DNA from 2 places in the Paenibacillus sp. FSL H3-0302 genome. Region 1 is predicted to be linked to the other one. Evidence: predicted binding sites of a transcription regulator. Region 1 holds the regulator's gene; the other holds the start of a gene.
The links. The regulator LexA, encoded in region 1, represses DNA repair genes until DNA is damaged. The targets are predictions, from matches to a motif close to CGAACATATGTTCG.

Region 1 (10,058 bases):
TTGATAATATAAAAAGAATAACGGACCAGTTAACGGATTTACCTATCGCTGTCATAACTACGCATGTGCATGCAGATCATATTGGCAGTCATGGGCAATTCGAGACAATCTATGTTCATAAAGCGGATGAGGATTGGCTGATTAACGGAATAAAAGGCTTGTCCCTTGCCCAGATTCGAAAAGATATGAGCCGGGAGATCACCCTTCCTGTTCCTGAAACCTTTGATCCTAACACCTACATACCTTTTCAAGGGAAACCAACAGCTCTTTTACAAGAAGGGGATGTGCTCGACATAGGCGGGCGTAAAATAGAAATATACCACACACCAGGTCATTCGCCAGGTCATATCAGCCTTTTTGATCATGCCAACGGATATCTGTTTACAGGTGATTTATTGTATGACGTTACGCCGATCTATGCCTTTTACCCTTCGACTAGTCCGGTTGATTTAGTGGCCTCCTTAGAAAAGATTACGGAAATTCCAGGAGTTACCCAAGTATTCGGTTCTCATAATACACTGGGTTTAGATCCATCTATTTTACAAGAGGTCAAAAAAGCGGTTCGTGAGTTACGTGAGCAAAAGGTAGTAGCACATGGTACGGGCATTCACCAGTTTGATGGGTTTAGTGTGCAATTTTAGATTTTTTTATGTCGAAAACAAATGGGGGTATGGCGATATGGCGTCTACATCAAAGGCTTTTGCTAGATCAATGGATTCTTATTTAAACTACATTAAAATGCCTTGGGGGAGATTGTTTTATCATTCCGCTTGGCAGCAAATTGACAATCACTGCAGCTCTGAAGAGGTTCAATCTATTTTAGATATCGGCTGTGGTTTTGGGATAACCAGTCGTGAATTCGCAAAAAAAGGTTATACAGTTACAGGGATAGATCCGACTCCAGAGATGATAGTCATTGCGCAAGAGTCTGCATGTAAAGACGGTCTTAACATAGCCTTTAGATCGGCAACGCTACAAGATGCAGATGTATTAGCGGACGGATATGACTGGATTTTTTGCCATAATGTGCTTGAATATCTCGATGATCCAAAACAATTGTTAATGGACATTAGTAAAAAACAAAATGAAAACGGAATGCTTTCTCTTATAACTCATAATCCAGTGGCAAAAGTGATGAAAAAAGCCGTTATGAATAAAGATCCTATGGGGGCTATAGACAGTATTGGAAACACGCAGGAATATAGCGGCATTATTCAAACAGACATTACCATCTATACAAAAGATCAATTAGTGGAATGGCTCGCGGAGTGTGGTTATGAGATTAGAAGTATATACGGAATACATAATATCTACGGATATATTGTGGATAATGAAATAAAAATGGATGAGCAATGGCATGTAGAAATGGTGGAGCTAGAGCTTAAGTTAAGCAGTTTATCTCCATACAAGGACGTTGCTATTTTCACACATCTTATTGCGCAAAAAACAACTTAATTATTCAGATACGATTGACCTGAACAGTGCATGTAATTGTTGTACTTGGGAGTAAGCTTCCTTGTACTGGTTGTCGGATTGTTGAATAGGCAATAAACCCGGCAAGAAGGAGATACAATACACAGGCGTTTCTTTGCTGTTCATATATATTTTAAGCGTAAGCTCTTCTATCACATTAGCTTCTTCATCGGTGTCCTTAAGGACATTAATATCTGCACTTGTTGCAGTAGTTTTGCTGTTTTGATGTCTTTTGGATACTTTTGAAAGGGTAAGTGCGTTAACCACAATCTCGGATCCCATTACATTATCAAAAGAGTATAGCTTTGCTACTGCTTTTTTGTTACTCTTCGGATTTTTGGTACCGATTGCCAATTTTTTATTAGGCTCGTTAAGTGCGATCAAGTGAGATTGATTGGGGGGAATGAATGTTTTGGTGAAGCTGATGTTAAAAGATGAGGTCGCATTAACTAGCTTAGAAATTTCAGATGAAGCAGATAGCGTTTTCAATTTTATAATGGCGGCACTTAGAATTAAAACAACTCCTAAAATAGCAAATAAGTACATCAAGATAATCAGCATATAATCACACCTCCTAGTTATCTCATTAGACTCAAATTGTTGCTTATTGAAAGATATGCCTGAATGATCTCCACTAGTATCTTTTAAAAGGGAAATTCGTGGAATTATAGGATCGGCTTCACGATTAACCCAAAAAAAGCACCCAGAGAAACCTTCCGATTCTGCAAATGATGCAAAATTGGGGGTTGCTGCAAGGGTGCTTTTTAAGATGATTATGAAAACCTATAGAAAATTGAAGGCAGTGATATGATCGGTATAAACAATCAGCTGTTTGTATTCGATCGGAGTCCCATAACTAGCATAAGGTCTTACAGTAACGTCATTGAGGACAACAAAGTTATAGCTGAAATTTTTATCAGGGTGTTCTGCTCCCAAATAAGATATGTATTCGTCTACAATTACATCATCCATCAAAGATTTTAAATCAAATACATCCTCTTTGTTGGAGACGGTTGGAGAGACGATTCCCTGAATGCTGCCAAAAGAGGTGAGCAAATTCACTTTTTTTCCACTAGCTTGTTCATCATTTAAAAGTAAACCGGACAGCTTACCCAGTGCATCGACTTTAAAATCGACGAGGGTTCTAATTTTTGAATTATTCAAACTAAACACATCCTTTTCAATTTGCAATCCTGTTAACAATATTCGACATATAATCACCAAACTCCTAGTATGCTAATGAAAAAATACTTACTTATGTAATGACCCCCATTTTTTAATGTGATTTGGGGGTTGCCGAGCCTCCATTCGAATTTAATTTCTTATCGTTACTCGTGTGCCTATAGGGACAATAGCAGCGAGTGCTAACACATCCTCGTTGTACATCCGGATGCAGCCGTGGGACACCTCTTTCCCAATGGAGGAAGGGTCATTGTTTCCATGAATTCCGTAGTGTGGTTTAGACAGTCCCATCCAAAACACACCGAAGGGACCCCCTGGGTCGGGTTGTTTGTTAATAATAGTGAATTCACCCACTGGGGATTGGGTTAACATCTTACCGATGCCGACAGGGAAACCTCTAATCACAATATCATTGTCCAGAAGATATAACATTCGTTGGGTCAGATCTACAATAATTCGGTAGTTGGGCATTATACGCAACACTCCTTTCTAATTAGGATATGAGCAGAACGCCTAAAGGGTTATTCATAGAAAATGGCCATTTTAGCCATTGGGAACAAATGTTCGTAAGTGGTTGGAAAAGCAAAAAAAACGTAGAAAAAAGGCTGTTCCGCATATGCGGAACAGCCTTTTATGTTAGAAGTGCATACTTAGTGGATATCTCGAAACAATCCGATGACTCTTCCGAGAATAGTTACGCGATTAAGGCGAAGCGGCTCATAAGCTGGATTCTCCGGCTGAAGCCGTATATGATCACGTTCCTTGTAAAAGGTCTTAACGGTTGCTTCATCTTCTTCGGTCATGGCTACAACGATATCTCCGTTGTCCGCTGTTTGTTGTTGGCGAACAATCACATAGTCACCATTCATAATGCCTGCGTCAACCATACTATCACCCATGACAGACAGCATAAATACTTTGTTGTCACCTACATAGTGAGTAGGAAGTGGGAAGTAGTCTTCGATATTCTCTGTAGCAGTGATAGGTACCCCGGCGGTAACTTTACCTACGACAGGAATCCGTGAGATGGTCTGCGCGAATTGGTGAACATTCTCTGAATCCTCTTGGCCTAGTAATTCTATTGCACGTGGCTTCGTTGGATCTCGACGAATAAGTCCCTTCTTCTCAAGCCGGTCCAAATGACCGTGAACTGTGGAGCTGGAAGCAAGGCCAACAGCTTCTCCAATTTCCCGGACGGAAGGTGGATAACCCTTGCTGCGGACTTCGCTTCGTATAAATTCCAGGATCGCCAGCTGGCGACTTGAAATCTTTGACATTGGAATCAACCCCATATAGTAATGTTTGGGAAAATTATAACATAGAACTACCGTTCGCACAAACATAAGTTCTAACTATTATAAATATTAATCTGCTAGAGTTAAAAAATGGTAGACAAATGATAATAAAATGAACCGCTTGAGTCTCTCAAAAAAAAAGAGAACAATTGTTCTGAAATAGTATTGAACAAAACACATGTTCGTGTTATTATAAATTCGAAAGTAAGAACAAGTGTTTGGAGGATGATGATTATGCTAAAATACAGTACATACCGCAGCATCTACGACAAGGCCCCAGTGGTTGAATCTATAGGACATAATGACGTTGCCCGTAATTCCGCTAAGGTGAAAGAGATAACGGAACGTTTGCTTGGAGGGATGATTTCGTTGTTCCGTCAAGATTTCTTTATTAAGTTAATATTGATTTTCGTGCTAGTATTATCTGGCCTAACAGTAGTGGGAAATGTGTTTGCAGGATCGACGACTATAATGAAGGAAGAGAAGCGGATTGTGGTTGAACGTGGAGATACACTATGGAGTATTGCTCTTAAGAATAAACCAGCTGATATGAAGACAGTTGTTTATATAGAAGGAATTAAACGTTCAAGTGGGATTAAGAGTAGTCAAATTAACGCTGGAGACATACTTACTTTACCTATTTATTAATTTTCTGAGAACATAATAGAATGACCAGTAGAGCTTGCAGGGAGTAGACCTTGACAAGCTCTTTTTCTCATGGCAGAGTTAGAATTAATTTATAGGGGGAGGGAAAGTATTGAATATTGATGAGTTGGTCGCGCGAATTAACGAATTGGCACGCAAACAGAAGAGCGTAGGCCTTAATCAAGAGGAAGTGGCGGAACGCGCCAAGCTTCGTGAAATTTACCTGGGGAATATCCGCAATAACTTCCGAGCACAATTAAATACTATTGAAGTAGTAGATAACGATGAGCATGAACAAGGTAACAAGGGGCTTAAACATTAGCTCGCTGTTCCTTTTCATAGATATTTCAGGATGACTAGGGGGAACGCACATGGCCCGTTCTTGGGAAAGAATGGTTCAACGCAACACACAGCAAATCAACAAGCAAAGAAAGAAACAAGGCAAGGATACGATTTATGCCTCTAAATCTCCTACCCAGAATGCCGAAGTCTTTAAAGGTCGCAACATTGCATTTCCGGTAGTGTTAGTGATACTTGGCACTATGTTTTGGGTAGTTGGTTCTATTGATCAGGCCAAAGGCAATGGCATGCTGGCTAATTGGCTGGGAGTAGTACTGTACTATTTGCTGGCAGCGCTATTGTTCTTCCGTCGTCCGTACTTGAAGGTGGAAAAAGCAAGACTGTCCACTATTAAATTCAATCGCGAACGCGGACTTCCAGCTGCAGATATTGAGAAAATCACCCTTTCGCGTGGAGCTGTAGTCATTAAGCACAAAGGGAAACGTACGAAATGGATTTTCACAAAACTTATGAATCGCTATGATACTAATGCGATGAGTACACGATTAGAAGCATTCGCTAAAGCTCACAACATTGAAGTAGTTCACGAATAGAACTAGACCAGTTAAAGGGAGAGGGAGACCTGTAATGCCAATTTCTGCTGTACTATTTGACCTTGATGATACATTGTTGTGGGATGATCGGAGCGTCGAAGAAGCATTTCGATTTGCTTGTGAAGCCGCCGGGGATACGATCGATCCACAAGAACTAGAAGTTGCAGTTCGTAAGGAAGCAAGTAGCTTGTATGAATCTTATGAGACGTTCCCATTTACAAAGATGATCGGAATTAATCCATATGAAGCACTCTGGGCTAACTTTACGGCAGGTGAACAGCCAGAATTCCGTCAATTGGAGCAGCTTGCACCGGTATATCGTAAAGAGTCTTGGCGTCGCGGACTTGCAGCGTTAGGGGTGGAAGACGAAGCACTAGCTGAGACCTTGGCAACTAAATTCGCAGCAGAGCGCAGAAAACGTCCATACATCTATGAAGAAACAATGCATGTACTGGAGCAGTTACGGGGTCAAGTGAAGCTTTTGCTACTTACGAACGGCTGTCCTGCACTGCAACAAGAGAAACTAGATGGTGTGCCCGAGTTAATTCCTTTCTTTGATCATATTGTGATTTCCGGAAGCTTTGGTAAAGGCAAACCGGATAAGGAAATTTTCCTGCATGCTTTAGAGCTTCTTGATGTAACGCCTGAGCAAGCGGTTATGGTCGGCGATAAGCTGACAACGGATATCCGTGGGGGGCTGGCAGCAGGGTTGACCACGGTCTGGATTAATAGAAAAGGTAGAGCACCTAGTCTTGATATTCATCCGGATCATGAAATCAATCACCTTGAGGAACTTCTTCCACTAGTTCAATCCTTGTAAGATATACAGAGCTATTAGCTCCAATATAAAGACTTTATAAAAGCAGCGAGTTTCTGAGATCCTAAGAAACTCGCTGCTTTTCTGTACATACATACTAACATAAGGATTTCATTAGATTTTTAAGTAAATGATTTAAGTCACAAGACTAATGCGGAATTGATGCAAAATACTGAAAAACCAATAATAATGTGTATAATAGATGGAGATGTATAACATGAATTGGTAGATTTTTATTATTCGATAATGATTGGGAGGGCTCCAAATGATGAGATCGAAGAAATTAGTCGCTGTATTATTAGGTGCAACACTTCTAGTACTAGGTGGATGTTCTTCAAATGGAACCAAGCATTCAGAAATACATAACATGAATATGAACATGTCTATGGAACCTATCAAAGTCGAACTACAATGGAGTCCTGAAGAAGTTGTTGTAAATCAAAAGGTAACCTTTGAAGCTGTGGTGACCCAAGATAACGAGGCAGTAGATGATGCAAAAGAGGTTCTGTTCGAAATTGTGAATAAAAATGATGAGGGACAGAAAATAGAGCTTAAGGGAAAGCTAATTGGTAAAGGAGTCTATCAAGCAGAAGGGACCCTTGAAAAGGAAGGACAATATAATGTCACTTCACATGTGACAGCCCGGACACAGCACTCTATGCCTAGCAAAGAGCTGTCTGTGAAACCATGATTCAAAGGTTCGCAAAGGTTACTGAGCAATAACAGATAAAGCAGAGTGGAAAGGAAGGCTTTTCGAAATTCCTTTATTCTGCTAAACTTACTCTAATGTTTTACTGGGGGGACTATTAGTTGGCTAAATATACACTTGAGGAAAGCTTACAACAAAGGATTTTGATCCTTGATGGCGCAATGGGCACGATGATCCAACAGGTGCCTCTTACTGGAGAAGATTTTGGAGGCGATGAGCTGGACGGCTGTAATGAAATGCTGGTATTAACACGTCCAGAAGTCATTCAGACGATTCATGAGCAGTACCTCGAAGCAGGGGCTGATCTCATTGAGACTAACACATTTGGTGCAACCTCTGTTGTGCTAGCTGAATATGATATTCCTCAGCGGGCACGTGAGATCAATCTAGCGGCAGCAGAGTTGGCTCGCAGAGCAGTAGACAAATATGACACACCTGACCGTCCGCGATACGTCGTGGGGGCTATGGGTCCAACAACAAAAACGCTCTCAGTAACTGGAGGCGTTACTTTCCAAGAGTTAGTTGATAGCTATGAGGAACAAGCAGTGGCATTGATCGACGGTAAAGTAGATGTTTTGCTGCTGGAGACCTCTCAAGATACACTTAACGTTAAAGCTGGAAGTATTGGTATTCGTAATGCTTTTGAAAAGACTGGCATCACGTTGCCGGTTATGATTTCCGGAACAATTGAACCAATGGGTACTACATTGGCGGGTCAGAATATTGAAGCATTTTATATCTCATTAGAACATCTGAAGCCTATCTCTATGGGCCTCAACTGTGCGACTGGTCCTGAGTTTATGCGGGATCACATTCGTTCGCTTTCGGAGATCTCCTCCGCAGCCGTGAGCTGTTATCCAAACGCAGGATTGCCCGATGAGAACGGACATTATCATGAATCTCCAGATTCTTTAGCTCGCAAGATTGCAGCCTTTGCCGAAAAAGGCTGGCTGAACATTGCGGGGGGGTGCTGTGGAACGACACCAGAGCATATCCGTGCGATGAAGGAAGCACTTTCTGAATATCCTCCACGCCCGCTGACAGGTAATCATCCGCCTGCACTTTCAGGCATCGAGCCTATCTATATTGAGAACGACAACCGTCCATACATGGTTGGTGAACGTACGAATGTACTTGGCTCTCGTAAATTTAAACGTCTTATCGTCGAAGGTAAATATGAGGAAGCCTCAGAAATTGCCCGTGCTCAGGTGAAGAGTGGGGCACAGGTTATTGACGTGTGTGTACAAGACCCTGACCGTGATGAGATTGAAGATATTAAGCTTTTCTTAGAACTGGTTGTGAAAAAGGTTAAAGTACCCCTGATGATCGATACTACCGATCCTAAGGTTATCGATTTGGCTTTGCAGTACTGTCAAGGTAAGGCGATAATTAACTCCATTAACCTTGAAGATGGTGAAGAGAAATTCGAGCTGGTGACGCCGATCATTCATAAATATGGTGCAGCTATTGTTGTGGGTACCATCGATGAGACGGGACAAGCCATTAAGGCGACAGATAAACTGGAAGTGGCTAAACGCTCCTATGACTTGCTAGTGAATAAGTACGGTTTAGCAGGAGAAGATCTTATTTTTGACACGTTGGTGTTCCCTGTAGGAACCGGAGATGAACAATATATCGGTTCAGCAAAAGAAACGATTGACGGCATTCGTTTGATCAAGGAAGCACTTCCAGGTGTTCATACGATCTTGGGCATTAGCAACGTCTCCTTTGGATTGCCGGAAGCGGGACGTGAAGTGTTGAACTCCGTATTCCTTTATGAATGTACAAAAGCTGGGTTGGATTATGCGATCGTAAATACAGAGAAAGTGGAGCGGTATGCTTCCATTCCTGCCGAAGAACGTCATCTTGCTGAGGAACTGATTTATAATACGAATGATGAGACGCTTTCTGCTTTTGTAGCTGCTTTCCGTGGTAAAAAAGTAGAGAAAAAAGAGAAGATTTCCAACCTGTCACTTGAAGAACGTTTAGCTTCCTATGTGGTTGAAGGTACGAAGGAAGGACTCATTCCTGACCTTAATGAAGCATTGACTAAATCTGGTCCGCTGGAGATCATCAATGGACCGCTGATGGCAGGGATGTCGGAAGTCGGCCGGTTATTTAATAATAATGAATTGATCGTTGCTGAGGTGCTGCAAAGCGCTGAAGTGATGAAGGCTTCTGTCAATCATCTAGAGCAGTTTATGCAGAAGGATGAGACAGCGGTTAAAGGAAAAATTATGCTGGCAACCGTAAAAGGGGACGTGCATGATATTGGTAAGAATCTAGTGGAGATCATCCTCTCCAATAATGGTTATCAGATCATTAATTTGGGTATAAAAGTACCACCAGAGACCATTATCGAAGCCTTCCGTCGAGAAAAAGCTGATGCGATAGGATTGTCCGGGCTGCTTGTGAAATCTGCTCAGCAGATGGTCCTCACCGCTCAGGATTTACGTACAGCAGGTATCGATGTTCCGATTATGGTTGGCGGCGCAGCTTTGACCCGTAAATTTACGAAGACCCGTATTCGTCCAGAATATGACGGTCTAGTATTGTATGCTAAGGACGCTATGGACGGGCTGGATATTGCCAATCGGCTTATGAACCCTGAAGAACGGGAGAAGATTGCCGAGGAAATTCGTGTGGAGGCAGAAGCAGCGGTTGCGGTGGCGCCTAAGCAAGAACTGCCGAAACTAACCAGAGCAGTGCGTTCCAAAATATCTCCAGATGCACCTGTATTTGTTCCACCGGATTTAGAACGCCACGTACTGCGTAACTATCCATTGGGGCATATTATCCCCTATGTGAATATGCAAATGCTGCTGGGTCATCATTTGGGGTTACGGGGTTCTGTAGAAGCCCAATTAGCTGCTGGAGATCAGCGGACTGTTGAACTGAAAGGTACCGTAGACGATATTCTCCATCAAGCAATGCTAGAGGGTACCATTACTCCACATGCTATGTATCAATTCTTCCCTGCACAATCGCAAGGGAATGATATTATAGTGTATAATCCACAGAATACGTCCGAGATCCTGCATACC
Region 2 (10,058 bases), 1.5 Mb from region 1:
AAGCTTTGCCCAGCAGGGATAGCTGACGGCGCAAATGGTCGTTCTCCCCGTTCTCCTCCAGCTCCCGATCAAGGGCTTCCCTGATCCGCTGCCGCATTTCGGCAGCCGCAGCTTTGGTAAACGTGGCTACTAGTAGCCTGTCTACACTGAAGCCGTTCTCTTCCTTACTGATCTTTCGAATAATCCGTTCTACCAGCACCGCCGTCTTGCCGGAACCTGCTGCCGCAGCAACGAGGATGTCATCACCGCTCTCCGCAATGGCGCGCCACTGGTCATCACTCCATATACTTCCTTCCGGTTTCGCTTCTATTTCAGCCTTCATACTCAAGGTGTAGTTCCTCCTTTGCGGGACAGCAGATCCCATATAACGTCCTTCCCTGGCTTACCCAGATTGTTATAGCTGTTACCTTCCACAGCTTCATCGAACTGGCAGACAGGTCTAAAGGAACAGAATGTGCAGGCGGTCTCCTGCCCAATTCGGTACGGCTCAATCGCCACATCACCCTCTGTAATCCGTGTCCCGATATCCGAGATCGTCCCTCTAACGGAGGATAATAGATGGCTCCACTGCTCTGGTGTAGCTACTGAAGCACTGCTATAAAAGCTGCCGTCAGCTTTTACTGCTACAGGCACGATAGAAGAATACCCTTTGTCTAAAGTGGTATCCATCAGGGAGACAACCTCACGATCAGCTGTAAGCAGTCCTTTCATCTTGAAGCGTTTCAACAGCTCTTGCTCAGCCTGTTCCTTGTTCATCCCGTTGGATGAAGTTAACAACGGATCATGCACATGGAAATAAAGTGTGCCTGCTGGAAGTGCCGGCTGCCCCAGCCATTGCTCCGAATATGTCAGCAGCACATCCAAATAAGTCAGCATTTGCAGCGACAATCCATAATACACCTCATGCAGCTTGAGATCCTTTTGGCTCGATTTATAATCAATTACCCGCAGAAGAATTCCGTTCTCTCCACGGGCCATGTCTACACGGTCAATCCGGCCAACGACCTCCATCACACAGCCATTCGGCAGCGTAATTCTTAAAGGCGGCAACTCCTTATCCGGTCCAAAATCCAGCTCCAGCCCTACTGGCTCAAAGCTGCCCCGGCGGGCGTGCTCGCCCAGAATCACAGAAGCACGTCCAACAATATTCTTAAGCTTACGGGAGATGTACCCGTAACGTTTGGAGCTCATTAGAATTTCACCCTGCAGCATCGGAGATAGCCGTTCTACTGTCTCACTGGCCTCACGCCGACATTCATCCGGAGATAAGCTGCCCCAGCCCCGTCCCTCTTGTTTCAGTCTTATCGCCATATCACTTAGCGCAGCATGGAACAGCTGTCCAATATCAGGTGCTTGCAGCTTATATAACTGGCGCTCTTTCAGTCTTAGTCCGTAGGACGCAAAATGGGAAAATGAGCACGCAACAAATTTCTCCATCCGGGACACACTGCCCCGCAGTATTGAGCCACCATACAATCTGAGGCTTGTGCCACGCTTTAGCTTCGTTCCCTCATTACGATAGAACAGTGAACTTAGCAAACGTTCCAGTTGAAATTTACGATCTTCGTTCTTAGTAAACCAGTTATACACATCCCACCATAGCTCCGGAATTTCTGTTCCTTGGCGCCACTGCCGCAGCTGCATAATCAATGCGCGAAGACTCTGTTCTGGTTGACCAATGAAACCGAGATGGATAGGATTTCCGACTTCTATAGGTAGTCCCGAAGGGGGAAGTGCTGACAAGCTGTGCTCTTGAACCCTTGGGAACATTCTATGCAAATGCCGGATAACCTCAGAGGGAAGGAGAGCTTTGCCCTCATCATCCGCTGTAGCGTAGCTAATCCAGAGCTTTCGGCTTCCTGTCGTTAGTGCATTATAGATCAGAAACCGCTCGTCCAGCAGTTTACGAGAAGCGCCGGGAGCAAGCTCCATTCCAGCATTCTCTAGTACGGAGCGTTCACCTTCCGAGAGAATTCCATCTTCCTTAAACTGCGCAGGCACAACACCTTCATTAAATCCAAGCAAAAAGGCGTATTTAACCCCCGTTGGGCGAGTCCGATCCATATTGCCGACCAATACTTGATCCAGTGCGGGCGGAACTAGTCCCATTTTAAGTTCAGCAAGACCTGTCTCTAGAACTCCAGTGAACACTTCAAACTCAAGTCTTTCATTGCCCATCATTTCTACTATCTGATCTAGCAGATCAAGTACCTCACCCCACAACTGGCTATGTTCCCTAGCCTTCTCGGGTTGGCCCTTCTCCATAGACTTAACACTGAGTTTCTCCAGCTTTCGCGCAACATCCGTCTCTTCAAGCAGCTTGTACATTGCCGTACATAGTTCAAGGCCGCTTCGGCTTTTCTGGATTCGTTTCTCAAAAGCAAATAATGGACCTGTTATACTAGCACGGCATCGTTCCATAGTAGCAAGCAGTTCATCATCCATCTGTCTGCCGCCTTCCAGCGACAAGCTAGGAATACCTTTCCAGGAGCGGCCATCTGTCCAGCGGTACCCCTGAATCCCACAAGCCAGCACATAGTTTTCTAAAGCATCCATATCTTCACGCGTAATACTACCGTCTAGCGGAAGCAGAAGCTCCGTCTTTACGCAACGGAATACATCCTCATAACGCCAGCGACGACGCACTACATCCAATGCGGAACGTATAAACTCCACTAGCGGATGATGCAGCTCATTCACCTTCTGGTCCAGAAAAAATGGCACTCCATAATCTTGGAACAACGGCTGAACCAGCTGCTCGTAATCGCCAATATTGCGCATCAATACGGCCATTTCGCCATATTTTGCACCTTCATCCCGCGCCAGTCTAGTCATTTCGCGCAGGGCTCCCTCAACCTCTGCTCTGTGCGAAACTGCGGCGCCTATGGATATAGCCTCTCTTGCCAGTTCATCCGCATCTATCCAAGCCTTCCGGCGATCATATCCCCGTTCAAGGTGAGCAAGTACTGGACTTTCTTCAAAACGTGGAAGAACCATTGGCTCCAGCAGCTCGTCCCATACATCAATGCCCAGCTCTTCAGCAATTCCACGCAGTTTAATGTAAGTAACCGCAGTTGGGTGAAACAATTCAAGCTCATTCAACTGATCTCCATAGGGGTAAGGACGATCAATTGTAAGCGAAACCGTCAGCTTCGAAGCTTGCTGCATCAATTCTCGAAGCACTACGAATTCCTGCGGAGTAAATCCATGGAACCCATCTACCCAAATCTCTGCCCCGCGAATGTAGGAGGAATCTGGAATATGCTCAGCCAGTTCTGCTAAACGATCCTCTTCATCGATATAAAGACGGGACATTTCCTTCTCTAAATCGCTAAATACCAGCTGCAAATCATCCAGCTTACCCTCAAGAATAGGACTTCTTGCAATAGCTCCTCGCATAGCGGACAGCTGTTCCTCTAAATCAGTGGAACCCAAACAGCAACGTTTCATCTCCGTGTGCAGTTGGTTCAGACGTTCCACAAAACCCGGTCTGTCTGCTGAGGCACCGAATAATTTCAGTTCCTCTTTGCGGCGACTGATGATTTTGTAAATTAACATTTTCTTACCTTCTTCACTGATTGGCAGACTTGCACTGCCACCAGTTTCCTGCTTCACACGATAGGCAAGCCGCGAAAAACTCAGTGTCTGCGCCCGAAGGCTTCCCTTCACATTCCCTACGGTCAGAAGCCCCCGTTCTGCTCCAAAAGAACCTTGCTCTGGCACAAGAATAATAATCGGCGCACCAAGCGGTTCCTTTTCTAAGGAAGAAGAGATAGATTCCCATATTTTTGTTGTCTTGCCACTGCCCGAGCGGCCTAGTAAAAAGGTTACCGGCATAAATGATAGACTCCTTCCGTAGCGGAGAAAATATATAGAATACAGGGTGAAATATCCACCCATTGATTACACTCCAATTAAAAAAGTTCAGTGATTCCTCGTCCCCTCAGTATATCATAACCACACTAATCGGAACATGTGTTTGCTAGTATTTTCTAATGTTTTACAAAGGATAAACAGCTATGAGTACAAATAAAAAAAGCAAACCTCCGGATTTTGGCGGCTTGCTTTTTAGAGTGTTTAGTTTGTTTTTAATGCCAGTTGTGCAACGTTAGATAGGAGCTGCCAATGTCGGAGCATAGGGTCAATGTTAGACTGTTGGCGTTCAGCGTTCAGCGTTCAGCGTTCAATACTCAACACCCCGCACTCAACATTAGCACTCTACGCCGATCGTTTTGTAATCCGCATTCCGCATATCATAATTCAATAAGCATCATTCGTTGTTTACTATTTAGTATTCCGAATTTAACACTCAACATTTCGGCTAGGCTTGTTTCATTAATTACTTAGGGACCCAGGAGCCGTTATTCGTGGATTCAGTGCTGTTATGGCAACTTTTCGGACCCCACTGACGCTATTCTTCGAAAATGTGCTGCATTACGGGTGTTATTGGGGCAATAGCGCCTTTAGGGTCCGTAAGAATTCAATAATGGGCTGTTTACGCTAAATAGAGTCATCTGAGTCCGTTGGCAACTCCTTGCCTTACAGTCGACTCACGGTCACCCTACGACCAGCCCTTTTATCTTATTTGTTACTTGGCACTGTAAACCTTTTTGACCTTCAGGCTTATTTTTTACTCCGCACTTCAAAAATCGCAAACTTCAGATAGTGTCCTTCGTTAACGCCAAGTATTTGTGGATGGTCTTTGCCTGCGGCCCGCCATTCTACAAGTCTCAACACCTTGCCAGCATCTTTAGCTGCATCAGCAATCGTTTCGAGGAACAGATCTGGCTGCATATGGTAAGAACAGCTTGCGGTAACCAAATAGCCGCCTTCGTTCACCAGCTTCATCCCGTGCAGATTGATATCCTTGTAACCACGGCAAGCGCCAGCTACTGCACTTTTGGTTTTGGCAAACGCCGGAGGGTCCAAGATGACTACATCCCAAGTTCTTCCTCCACCTGCCGTCATCGGCTTGGATGTGTCGGTTTTGGCTGTTTTGCCTCCGGATTTAGGATTTGTAGCAGCTGCTGCCGTATCTGTTCCACTGGCAACTGTCGCCCGTTCAGAACGTTCCTCTAGTCCTTTAACCTGATTCCGTAGATATGCAAAAGCATCATCCACTACGAATTCAACACGATCGCTAAAGCCGTTCAGCTCCACATTCACTTTGGCACTCTCAATGGCGTGTGCTGAAACGTCAAGGCAGGTTACTTTTTTCGCGCCATACTTGCAGGCATGCAGCGTGAAGCTGCCCGTATGCGAGAAGCATTCCAGCACTGTCGCACCGTCCCAATAAGGGAACGTTACATGTTTGCCGCTCTTATTAACTGGTAAGGTCTGTAGTGAACCATCCTCAGTTTCAATTTCCTGTAGCGTAATGCCGCTTCGTCCTCCCCAGCCTTTCATGAGCGGAGCAATGGAAGCTCTATTCTCACGTTGGTCAAAGAAGTAACCTGTCTTCTGGCCCTCTTCAATATCAACGACCAGCTTCAGGCCATTCTCGCTCACGGTTACATGCCTTGGACATTCCCCGTACAGCACACCCGTTGTCTGCTCCATACCTTCAAGCTCGCGCACACTAACATCACTGCGCTCATAGATTCCGCGCGGTGCCATAACCTGCACCAATGCTTCGACGATTTCTGCACGCCGCTTGTCCATTCCGAGGGTAAGCAGCTGCACAACCAAAATATCTCCGAATCGATCTACAATAAGCCCCGGCAAAAAGTCCGCTTCACCATAAACCAAGCGATAAGCATCCGCACCCGGAAGGAACCGGTTTCTGTGTTGCAGACAATTCGCAAACCGTTCTGCAAAAAAGGCTGTATCCATGATCGCAAGGGGTCCCTGCGATACAATTCTTACCCGAATTTGTGACGCTGGATTGTAATATCCTACGGCCAAAAATCGGCCCTGATGATTAAGGACATCTACTAATCCCCCCGCTTCCGGATTTCCTTCTACCGATGCGACTTCACCTGCATAGACCCACGGATGGCCCTGTTCCAGTCTTTTTTTGCGATTGCGTTCTAAAATAACCGATGGCAATGACTTCAACTCCCTGTTTTTCTAAAAATGTTTTTATACATGTCCCATGCAATACATTCATATATTGGTGTACAACCCTCGTCCAAAGGAGTATGCCCTATGTTCAGTGATTTGCTGTTCCCTATCATATATGGTCTTGTTATCTTTCTAGCCGGCATGAAGCTGATGGAAACGGCGTTGTCCAAGCTAGCAGGCCCTCTATTAACTACAAGCCTAAATAGAGCTACCTCAACCCCTATTAAAGGAATGATTGCCAGCAGCCTGTTGTCCGCCTTACTCCAGAGCAGTACTGCTGTAACGGTGTTGACTATCGGCATGGTCAATGCCGGCCTGCTTACCTATGCCCGCACACTTGGCATTATCCTGGGCAGCAACATCGGCACCACATTAACTACAGAATTGATCGGACTTCAGATCAATACCATGGCCATGCCCTTGCTGGCAGCCTCGCTCAGTCTGTGGGCAGCGGCAGTTATTGCAGGCGAACTGCCGCCTACATCACGAGTGGCAGAGCTCTGCCACAAAATATCCCCGCCGCTGCAATTTATCAGTCTGGCTGTATCAGGCTTCGCCCTCGTCCTATGGGGCATCGCTGTCATGCAGTCTATCGGCGGAATACTTCAGGAAAGTGGCTTATTCCTCTGGTTCCTAAACCATGCCGCTACTAGTGCCTTATGGGGGCTCGCCGCTGGAGCGTGCCTAACAGCCATGCTCCATAGCAGCGCTGCTGTCATAGCTATGGCTATGAGCATTGCCGCCTCGGGTGCCATGCCGCCTGAGCTAGGTATAGCCATTGTGCTGGGCGCCAACGTGGGCACCTGTGTTACAGCGGTCATCGCTTCCATCGGCGGCACGCCATCCGGCGTCTTCGTCGCTTGGTCCCATGTTGCGCTTAATGTAGGTGGTGCACTATTATTCTTGCCCATGATCGGGCTGCTACAAGCAAGTGCTGCATGGATTGGTGGAGGCCCTGCTTCACAAATCGCCCACGCCCAGACCATTTTCAACGTAGTCTGCTCACTTCTAGCACTGCCATTATGCTACCTGCCTATATGGTCAAAACTGGAGAAACGTCTTCAGTCTTAACAAAAAGGTGCCGTTTATTATAATCCCAGTTTTCCACAACTGTACTATTATACTTCAATCGAAAATATTATAAAACCGCGAACCGTCGTAAAAAGTGATCACCGTCGAGAAAATTCCAATCAGCGCAAACAAAGCCAATGCAAAATAATCGTCTCTCGTGAACGGGCGACGGCTATACCAAGTTCGTTTGGTCTCAGTGCCAAAGCCGCGCAGCTCCATAGCGGTACTGATATTTTCAATCCGCTCGATACTAGTCAGAATTAGGGGCATCAGAATCGAAATGATATTTTTTAGCCGCTTAGGCAGCTTTTCTTTTCTAGAAATATCTATTCCCCTTGCTTGAGCAGAGAACGATATATTCTCATAATCTCGTTGAATATCCGGAATGTACCGCAGTGCCAGCGATACAGAATATGCAATTTTATAGTTCACTCCAACTCTATTTAAGGATGCTGCAAATTCACTGGGATTGGTCGTTAGAAGAAATAATAATGCCATAGGAATGACCACCGCATATTTCAGGGCAATATTGAATTGATAAAATAGCTGCTCCCAAGTTACCGTATACCGGCCTGCAATATGCATAATATCATGACGTGTCCCGTAAACACGTACGCCCTCCAAAGGAGAAAAGATAAAGATAGCTATATGATTAAGCAAAAAGAAAATCAAGATGAAATATAATACGAAAGCATAATCCTGAAATTGAACTTTGGAAATTCTAAAGGCAAGCAAACTAAATAACAGCATCACAATTAGACATCTTGTATCATATGTAATCATCCCCGTCACAGACCACACTACAAATAAAATCAACTTCGTAGCGCCGGTAAGACGGTGAATAGGTGAATCCTGCTTCGTAAAAGTTAACATTTTAGCCTTCATCCGCCTCGGCTCCTCCTATCATACGCAATGAACCTTCTTACGAACTCCTCCGGTTGTTTCAATCCAGCTTTTATAGCTAGGGCAAAAAGCGAGGTTTCTTTCAAGTTCGCTTTTTTCACCACATCAGTATTCGTTAATATTCGCTCAGGGCTATCATCCGCAAGCTTCACGCCATCAGCTAACACTATAGCTCTATCGGCATATTCCAGCATCAAGTGCATATCATGCGTAATCATAATGACCGTCATCCCCTGCCCCCGCAGCGTCAAGAGAAACTCCATCATTTCGTTATAATGCCTGTAATCCTGAGCAGCAGTCGGTTCATCCAAAATGATCACTTCCGGCTCCAGTACCAGAATGGCGGCAATCGTGACCCGTTTCTTCTGGCCGTAACTGAGCGCCGAGATCGGCCAGCTGCGAAAAAAATAAAGTCCGCACACCTTCAAGACTTGATGGACGCGTTCACGAACGAGCTCCTCAGGGCAATCTCGGAGTCTTAGTCCTAGGGCAACCTCATCATATAAAAGTGTCTTAGAAATCATATGATTGGGATTTTGCATAACAAAACCAATCCGCTCTGCCCGCTCCTTAATCGTGTCCTGAGCAATATCACGCCCATGCATCCGTATCGATCCGGAAGAAGGCTTATAGAAGCCACAAATGAGCTTAGAAACTGTAGATTTCCCAGCCCCATTTCGCCCCGCTATACAGACCATCTCTCCTTTATGAATACAGAGATTGAGCTTATCCAGCACCTGCTGATTTTTTTCGTATCCAAAAGAAATATCTCTTAGCTCAAGGATGGGTGGGTTCTCCAGCTTATCCTGGCGTGACTGATTGCACTCATACCAGATCTTAAGTTTATTAGAACACGCCTCCAACTGAATATCGTTCACATGCTGCGGATTCATATTTGCTGTAATCGAACATCCGGCATACTTCAAAGCCGTTAAATAGAGAGGTTCCCGAATGCCAACTTCTGAAAGCAACGTTGTGCTCAACAGTTCTGCAGCCGGCATATCCGCCGCAATACGTCCTTCATGGATCACAATAATACGATCCACCGCCCGATGCAGCACCTCTTCAAGACGATGCTCGATCATAATAACGGTTTTACCTGTCTCTTTATGCACTCGATCAATAAGCTCAATCGCTTTTGTACCTGTATAAGGATCTAAGCTTGCCAGCGGTTCATCAAAGAGTAGGATGTCCACATCACCTACCAGAACACCTGCCAAGGACGTTTTTTGCTTTTGTCCACCCGATAACTCCTGAGGAGAAGAGGCCAGAAAGTCGTGGATATCCACCGCTCTTGCGGCAGCCGCCACTTTGCTCTTCATTTCTGTCTGCTGAACCACATGGTTCTCTAGACTGAAGGCGATATCCTCACCAACCGTTAATCCTACAAATTGTCCATCCGGGTCCTGCAATACGGTACCTACCTGATTGGACAGCTCTGCGATACTCAGATCCTTCTGCTCCTGGCCTATAACCCGTAATGAACCTGATATTTCCCCTCTGTAAGCAAAAGGGATGAGACCATTAATGCAATGAGCCAGTGTACTTTTCCCAGAACCTGAGGGTCCCACGATAAGCACCTTCTCCCCTTCAACAATCGTTAAGTTAATCCCCTGTAGTGTGGGTTCCTGCTGGGCCCGATATTGAAAGCTGAAATCCTTAAATTCAATCATTACTTTTTTCATCTGAGACCTTCCTCTGGGTTAATGTGAAGAGAAAAAAGCCGGTGATTTCCACCGGCTTTTTAGCTTGGATATGTATTCCACTCAAGCTTCTCTAGTCAAGCTGCCCTGTTTCGTTCTTGTCTTAGCATACGCAATGGCTAGTAAAGATCCGATCACTGCCACCGAAGCTATATTTAATGCACCTGCGGTCAGTCCTTGCGTAAATACTTTATTAGCGGGTTCTGCATAGATCAGAATATCCAACACTGGGGCTACAAGGAACCAAGCTACAGCATTCGCTGCAATCTGAGCCAAATTAAAGCGTATTATTTCCTTCCGTCCGAATTCCCCGTCATG

Region 2: the regulator LexA is predicted to act here: its motif matches at 3,969-3,982, upstream of addB (helicase-exonuclease AddAB subunit AddB).

The regions. Positions count from the first base shown of each region.
Region 1 covers NZ_CP150284.1:3,865,249-3,875,306, reverse strand. Annotated here, with positions in the region: gene MHH50_RS17175 (MBL fold metallo-hydrolase) at 1-641, shown strand, start outside; gene MHH50_RS17170 (methyltransferase domain-containing protein) at 679-1,455, shown strand; gene MHH50_RS17165 (hypothetical protein) at 1,456-2,034, opposite strand; gene MHH50_RS17160 (hypothetical protein) at 2,257-2,637, opposite strand; gene MHH50_RS17155 (L,D-transpeptidase) at 2,788-3,126, opposite strand; gene lexA (transcriptional repressor LexA) at 3,306-3,932, opposite strand; gene MHH50_RS17145 (LysM peptidoglycan-binding domain-containing protein) at 4,185-4,598, shown strand; gene MHH50_RS17140 (DUF896 domain-containing protein) at 4,708-4,917, shown strand; gene MHH50_RS17135 (hypothetical protein) at 4,967-5,488, shown strand; gene MHH50_RS17130 (HAD family hydrolase) at 5,523-6,308, shown strand; gene MHH50_RS17125 (FixH family protein) at 6,571-6,996, shown strand; gene metH (methionine synthase) at 7,116-10,058, shown strand, end outside.
Region 2 covers NZ_CP150284.1:5,346,473-5,356,530, forward strand. Annotated here, with positions in the region: gene addA (helicase-exonuclease AddAB subunit AddA) at 1-322, opposite strand, end outside; gene addB (helicase-exonuclease AddAB subunit AddB) at 325-3,837, opposite strand; gene MHH50_RS23895 (class I SAM-dependent rRNA methyltransferase) at 4,624-6,048, opposite strand; gene MHH50_RS23900 (Na/Pi symporter) at 6,148-7,134, shown strand; gene MHH50_RS23905 (energy-coupling factor transporter transmembrane component T) at 7,189-8,019, opposite strand; gene MHH50_RS23910 (ABC transporter ATP-binding protein) at 8,016-9,722, opposite strand; gene MHH50_RS23915 (ECF-type riboflavin transporter substrate-binding protein) at 9,804-10,058, opposite strand, start outside.